3 regions of the Chengkuizengella sp. SCS-71B genome follow, and region 1 is predicted to be linked to each of the others. Evidence: riboswitches for the same ligand, from Rfam matches in the RefSeq annotation. Region 1 holds a riboswitch; each other region holds the start of a gene.
The links. A riboswitch is a leader RNA that binds a small molecule or an ion and turns the genes downstream of it on or off. The one in region 1 is predicted to bind thiamine pyrophosphate.

Region 1 (2,278 bases):
TATAGGTTTTTGAAATATGACAGAAAAACATTCCCCTTTTACTGGATAATCAGAAGATTCAATTCCAGTTTCTCGCAACAATCGCCGGCTCCATGCTCCAGTAGTTACAATCACATTTTCACTCTGTAGTTCTCCTTGTTCTGTTTTCACACCTTTGACTCTACCATTTTCTAATATAAAGGAAAATACTTCGGTATATTCTTGTATCGTTACTCCAAGCTTTGCAGCTGATTTTGCAAATGCAAGAGATAACTCTGGTGCTGACACATGACCATCGTTTGGAAGATATAAACCACCTAACACTAATTTAGATAAAGCTGGCTCCTTATCACGCAATTCATCTCCAGTGTACCATTCTACCTGTTCCCCAGCTTCTCGTTGAAAAGAAATCATTTGCTTGTACTCGTTCACTTGCTGCTCTGTTACTGCGATCTTAAACATGCCTTTATTTGTTAATATTATATCAATTCCACTCTGCTCCTTGAGCTCATCAGCTAAACTTGGGAACATATTTCTGCTTTTTCTAGAGAGTTCAAATAAAGGTCCTGCTTCTGTCATTTCAGCTTGTGCAGCTAACATACCTGCTGCGGCTTGTGATGCTTGTGACGCTAGTCTTTCTTTTTCTAAAATGATGACATTCAAACCTCGTTTTGCTAAGCTGTAGGCAACAGAGCTCCCAATGACTCCTCCCCCTACCACAATTGCATCGTAATGATTCACCATGTTTTTCCTCTCCATTCGAATCACTTTAGTAGTTGTCGATATGTTATTGCTTCCTTAAGAGGATCTTCCGCTTCCAACAACCCTGACATGACTGCAATACCTGAAGCCCCTGTAGTCATAACCTCTTGAATGTTAGAAGGTTTTATTCCGCCTATTGCTATAACAGGAATTTCTAGCTTTTGTATAAGGGTATCTAGTTCATTCAAACCTCTTCCGGGCAATCCTGGTTTTGAAGCAGTCTCATATACATGACCGTAAAAGACATAATCCACATATTTTTCCTCTATAGACAATGCCTCTTCTAAAGAATGTACAGAACATCCTACTCTAAGATTCGGAAAGGTTTGTTTTACTAATTCAGCATCCAGGCTATGACAAGCTAGGTGAACCCCTGATACACGACTTATTACGGCTACATCCACTCGGTCATTAATCACGATTTTTGAAAGCGGGACACCTTTGTCTTTTAAAAATGATATACCTAACATAAGCTCTTTTGCGCTTTTTTGCTTTTCTCGAATATGGAAAGCTGTTACATAGGGATGTATCTGCCCCGCAATATCAGCAAAACGTTGTAATGAAGCTTTCCCATTCGAAATCACATGCAGTTCACGTTGAGACATAAAAAAACCACTCCTTCGTACGTAAAGAGTGGATTGATGTTTTAGTTTAAAATATGACATCTCATCTTCACTTCCCTACGCTGGAATAACCCAGATCAGGTACAAAGGGTCCAGAATAATTATTCTATCTCAGCCGATCGGCTCCCCTAGTGTATCTTTCAATATCTTAACATGAATGCTTACAACGAAGCAATGAACGATTCTTGACGATTATGTATTCGAATCTTGTGTTAAAGGTAAAATTATATCCACACTAGTACCTACATTTTTAATACTATGAATATGAATAGTTCCTTTATGGTTATGTATCATCTTTTCACTTAACATAAACCCTAAACCTGTTCCTTCTTCCTTATTAGTAAAGAAAGGTTCGCCTAACTTACACACTTCTTCCTCATTCATCCCACACCCATCATCCTGAATGCTAATCAATACTTTGTTATCTTCGTTCATGTTAACTACAATAATGATATTTCCTCCAGATGGCATGGCTTCAATCGCATTTTTTAATAAATTAATGAACACTTGTTTCAATTGGTTTTCATCACAATCAATAAATGGAACTTTTTCTTCTATGTCCAATTGCAGTTTCACATTATTTTGTGTGGCTTGTATTTCAATTAACGTCAGTACATCCTTAAATATGTTATGTATGTTTTTATGTTTATATGTTATCTCTTGCGGTTTAGCCAGTACTAACAACTCACTTAAAATCAATTCGATCCTGTGAAGTTCTGAAGTCATAACCTCTAAAACTTCCTTGTTCATTTCCTTACCATGTTTAATTAAGTTTAAAAATCCAATTAAGGAAGTAAGAGGATTTCGAATTTCATGAGCCACTCCAGCAGCTAACTGACCTACAACAGATAACTTTTCCGATTTAACTAACATTTCTTCCGATTGCTGAAACTTTTTTAAATTCAAAGATAATA
Region 2 (2,278 bases), 840 kb from region 1:
ACCTAGCAGCTTCCCCTGGGAAAAAGTATTTAAGCATAGTAGTAACAGAACCTGCCACAGCTGCATGTCCAGACGGATAGGTTGGATGACGAGGGGTGCATAATAGAGTAGCAAAAGTTTGATCATACTGATCAGGTCTGGCCACTAACCACAAAAATTTGTAATACCAACTGATCACAAATGCATCGTTAGCAGCTGCTAATACTGCAGCTTCTATTCGTGCGGCATGAGGAGCGGTTACTCCATACGTATCTACTAATATATCCAATACAGGCAGCCATTGTTTCGTAGCTACACCTGTTCCCCAGTAAGTTGCTACTTGTTTTTTGAATTCATCTAAGTTGTTAGCAGCTTCATATACAGCATCTAATTGCGCTCCACCCCAATCTATAAAATTAGGATGTTTGATCGTGAAATAGACATGTTCTCCAGTTTGTTTAATCTGAAATTTCTGCCCGCATCGTCTGTAATAATACATAGGCCATGAACCAGATAGAGGGTCTTCAGGATTTGTAGGTGGACTATCTTCACCTGCATATGGAACTTCATTCCACAATAAATAGTTGGGATCAAAGTTTTTACAACATTTACTCATGTTTTTACTCCTTTCTTATATGATGTAATATTTTATTCTTGTAATATGGGATTCGAAATGATGAAAACGTCTGTTTTTTTATAACAAACACCCATTTTTAATATAAAACTAGATTTATACCTAATATCTCTAATGAAAGGAATATTGGAAACTTATTGTAAAGTGAATCAGTTCATGGTAAATTTATATTAAGTTAATAAATGCAGGGAGCTTGGAAGACCAGGCTGAGAGGATGGCTGTTCTGCTGTCGACTGTTGAACCTGATCTGGGTAATGCCAGCGTAGGAAAGATGTCTATTCTTGAATGTTCCATTCATGACTGCTTATTTCCTTAAGTAGTTATTTTTTTATTGGATAACAAAGAATAAAATCATGCAAAATTGTATACTCAAGAAAATGTACGTTCAACTTTTCTTAATGACCACAAAAGAATGATTCCACGATATCTTTTATTTCCACTGCTTTTCCAAAATGACAGAACCTACTTATGGCGAAATTTCTAAAAATCTATTTCACAAATTCAACAAATAGAATTGATCACCTTCTGCCCCCATGCATAAAGCAATTTTTTCATGTTTTTATACATTTCTATTAGGAGGTTTCTTATGTCAAATCAAACGAATCAAATTTCTGTCTCCTCGTTTCCAGGGAGCAAAAAAGTATATGTTACTGGATCTAGAGAGGATATTAAAGTGCCGATGCGAGAAATTGCATTGAGTTCAACTACATCAGATTATGGTGAAGAAGTAAATGAACCAGTGAGAGTTTATGATACTAGTGGACCTTATACCGATTCAGCTTATGAAACGGATATTCGAAAAGGTCTGCCATCACTTAGAGGGAATTGGATTAAAGAAAGAAATGATGTAGAGGAGTACGAAGGGAGAAATATAAAACCTGAAGACAATGGTTATCTAAATGAAGAATCCGTTAAAAACGTGGATGTATTTCCTGGGTTGAAACGTAAACCACTACGAGCAAAAACAGGTAAAAATGTTACTCAAATGCATTATGCTAAAAAAGGGCTGATTACACCAGAAATGGAGTTTATTGCGATCCGTGAAAATGTTTCTCCTGAATTTGTCCGTGACGAAGTGGCAAACGGTAGGGCAATTATTCCTTCAAATATTAATCATCCTGAAAGTGAACCCATGATTATTGGACGTAATTTTCATGTGAAAATTAATGCAAATATCGGAAACTCAGCTGTCACTTCATCTATTGAAGAAGAAGTAGAAAAAATGACTTGGGCAACTCGCTGGGGTGCAGATAATATCATGGATTTATCTACAGGAAAAGACATACATACAACACGTGAATGGATTATTCGTAATTCTCCTGTTCCAATTGGTACAGTCCCAATTTATCAAGCATTGGAAAAAGTAAACGGCGAAGCTCAAGACTTAACATGGGAAGTATATAGAGATACCTTAATTGAGCAGGCGGAACAAGGTGTTGACTATTTCACGATACATGCGGGCGTATTATTAAGATATGTACCTATGACCGCTAACAGAGTAACAGGTATCGTATCTCGTGGCGGTTCTATTATGGCTGCATGGTGTTTAGCTCATCATGAAGAAAGTTTTCTATACACTCATTTTGAAGAAATTTGTGAAATTCTTAGAACTTATGATATTTCAATTTCATTAGGAGATGGTTTGAGACCAGGTTCCATCGCAGA
Region 3 (2,278 bases), 3.4 Mb from region 1:
AAACATTTGAAATCGATGAGAATGGAAGATTTTATAAAACCAAGGAACAAATCGATCAAGAAACAGAAGAATTTAGGGAATCATTTGGTCTTAAATATTTTGAATACTTTTGGCCTCGTTACGGAACAGGTTCTTCTTTAGCAGATGGAAATTCGGTTGCTCCTGGGTCTCAGGCGGAAGTCGTGCAATTAGGATATACAGAAGGTGATTTAAATTTACTCAAGCAATATGGTGTGAGAACCTTTGCAGAGTTGTTCTCACTAACAGATGAGAGACCTTGGTTCCCAGCATGGAGTGTTCAGGTGGAACAAGGTTCACCAGTGCAAATTTTTGATACAAGATCGGATGAACTTCAGAGGAAATATTTCCCTAAGCTTGTGCTTTCTAACCCAGGTGAATTTGATCATGTTTGGAATGAATATGTAACAGAATTTAGAAAGCTTGATGTTAAAGGTTATGAGAAATTTATGACAGAACAAATAAAAAAGAAGGTTGATCGTGCATATGGAAAGTAATAAAGTTTATGAAGAGCCTACCACTAAAATATTATATCAAGGATGTGCACCAAAAAAACTCTTATTGAAAGGGGTGTTAAATTCAGCGTCTGATTATTATAAGACTTTATGGGAATTGAAAAAAATGGACGACCATGTATATGAAGAATTGATGAATAGGATTAATGAATATAGGAAGTTATACATGGAGAATTGATTTAAAATGTAAAACTTATAAGTGAACTTTCCCACAGATTTCTTTGAATACAATTATATAAGCTGGAAATCTTTTTCCTTGTTAAAATAAAAAAACTATAGTAATGTTGTATTTGAATTTAAAACCGAAACCACTAGGGGTGCAAATGATATTTGCTGAGAGGGGCATTAGCTCTAACCCTTGTACCTGATCTAGTTAATACTAGCGTAGGGAAGTGGATGGATGATTTGCAATACTTAGGTGCAAATTTGTCTTAATCCCACTCTACTGTTAGAGTGGTTTTTTTATACCTGTTTCAACAAAAATTATGAAGGATTCGGTAGCCCGAGAAGTATTCGAATTATGCTGAAAAGCACTTTTTCACTTTTTGGGATCTTATAGAAAGGTGGAGAAAGAGATGAAATTTACTGAACAGATAAGAAAAGAAGCAGATGCCATTTGGCAGGCGAGTTTTGATCATCCATTTGTTAAAGGGATTGCTGACGGAACATTATCATTGGATCGTTTTCGTTATTATGTCTTACAAGACTCATATTATTTAAGTCATTTTGCTAGAGTTCAATCCATAGCTGCTGCACAAGCCGATGACTTACATACTGTTAGTCGTATGGCATCCCATGCAATTGGAACGAATGAAGCGGAGTTATCACTTCATAAAGCGTTTTATGTTCAGTTAGGCATAACTGAACAAGAAAAAGAAAATTTCAAACCAGCACCAACAGCTTATGCATATATATCACATATGTACCGTGCAGCTCATACTGGTCGTATAGGAGATACGATAGCTGCTTTGCTGCCATGTTATTGGTTGTATTATGAAATTGGTGAGAAGCTTAAAGGTTCAGCACCTAAAGAGCCGATTTATCAGGAATGGATTGCAACCTATGGTGGAGACTGGTTTCGTGAGTTAGTTGAAGAAGTCATTCAATTAGTGGATAATATCGCTGAAAAAGTGACAGAGTCAGATCGTGAACGAATGAAAGATCATTTTATATTAAGCAGTCAATATGAGCTGATGTTTTGGGAAATGGCATATCAAAAAGAAACATGGCCAGTAGACTTATTAACTTTACCGTCAAAGTATTAACTTTGAAAATAAAATATGATGGTTATTTTTAGGGTAGAATAACAGAAATAGGAGGTTCATGAAATGAATAATAAAGGATTAAAATTAACAGATATATTGGTTACGATTGTTATTGCTATCGTATTTGGGATTGTTTATAAACTATGGACACCCGTTTATTATGCGGTAAAGCCGTTCGGTTTGCATTTTGATCAATTAATCTATGGAATGTGGTTTATAGCTGCAACGGTTGCATTTTTAATTATCCGTAAACCTGGGGTAGCTTTAATTGCAGAAATTGCTGCTGCATCTGGTGAATTTATTGTAGGTTCAGAATGGGGATTAGAAGTATTAATTTATGGTATACTGCAAGGTTTGTTTGCGGAATTAGTATTTGCAGCAGTTCGTTATAAACGCTATGATATCTTAATTGTTTCACTTGCTGCAATTGGATCAGCATTTGCATCTTTATTATTTGATTATTATAAAGGGTATCTTGAT

Region 2: it holds a riboswitch for thiamine pyrophosphate, as region 1 does, so the genes downstream of both, thiC (phosphomethylpyrimidine synthase ThiC) here and tenI (thiazole tautomerase TenI) in region 1, are expected to answer to the same signal.
Region 3: it holds a riboswitch for thiamine pyrophosphate, as region 1 does, so the genes downstream of both, tenA (thiaminase II) here and tenI (thiazole tautomerase TenI) in region 1, are expected to answer to the same signal.

What each region holds. Positions count from the first base shown of each region.
Region 1 covers NZ_JAZHSH010000001.1:316,385-318,662, reverse strand. The annotation lists gene thiO (glycine oxidase ThiO) at 1-723, opposite strand, end outside; gene tenI (thiazole tautomerase TenI) at 744-1,346, opposite strand; TPP riboswitch at 1,402-1,504, opposite strand; gene VQL36_RS01535 (ATP-binding protein) at 1,557-2,278, opposite strand, start outside.
Region 2 covers NZ_JAZHSH010000001.1:1,157,789-1,160,066, forward strand. The annotation lists gene VQL36_RS05830 (vanadium-dependent haloperoxidase) at 1-595, opposite strand, end outside; TPP riboswitch at 789-900, shown strand; gene thiC (phosphomethylpyrimidine synthase ThiC) at 1,200-2,278, shown strand, end outside.
Region 3 covers NZ_JAZHSH010000001.1:3,689,852-3,692,129, reverse strand. The annotation lists gene VQL36_RS18115 (ABC transporter substrate-binding protein) at 1-515, shown strand, start outside; TPP riboswitch at 837-941, shown strand; gene tenA (thiaminase II) at 1,109-1,798, shown strand; gene VQL36_RS18105 (ECF transporter S component) at 1,862-2,278, shown strand, end outside.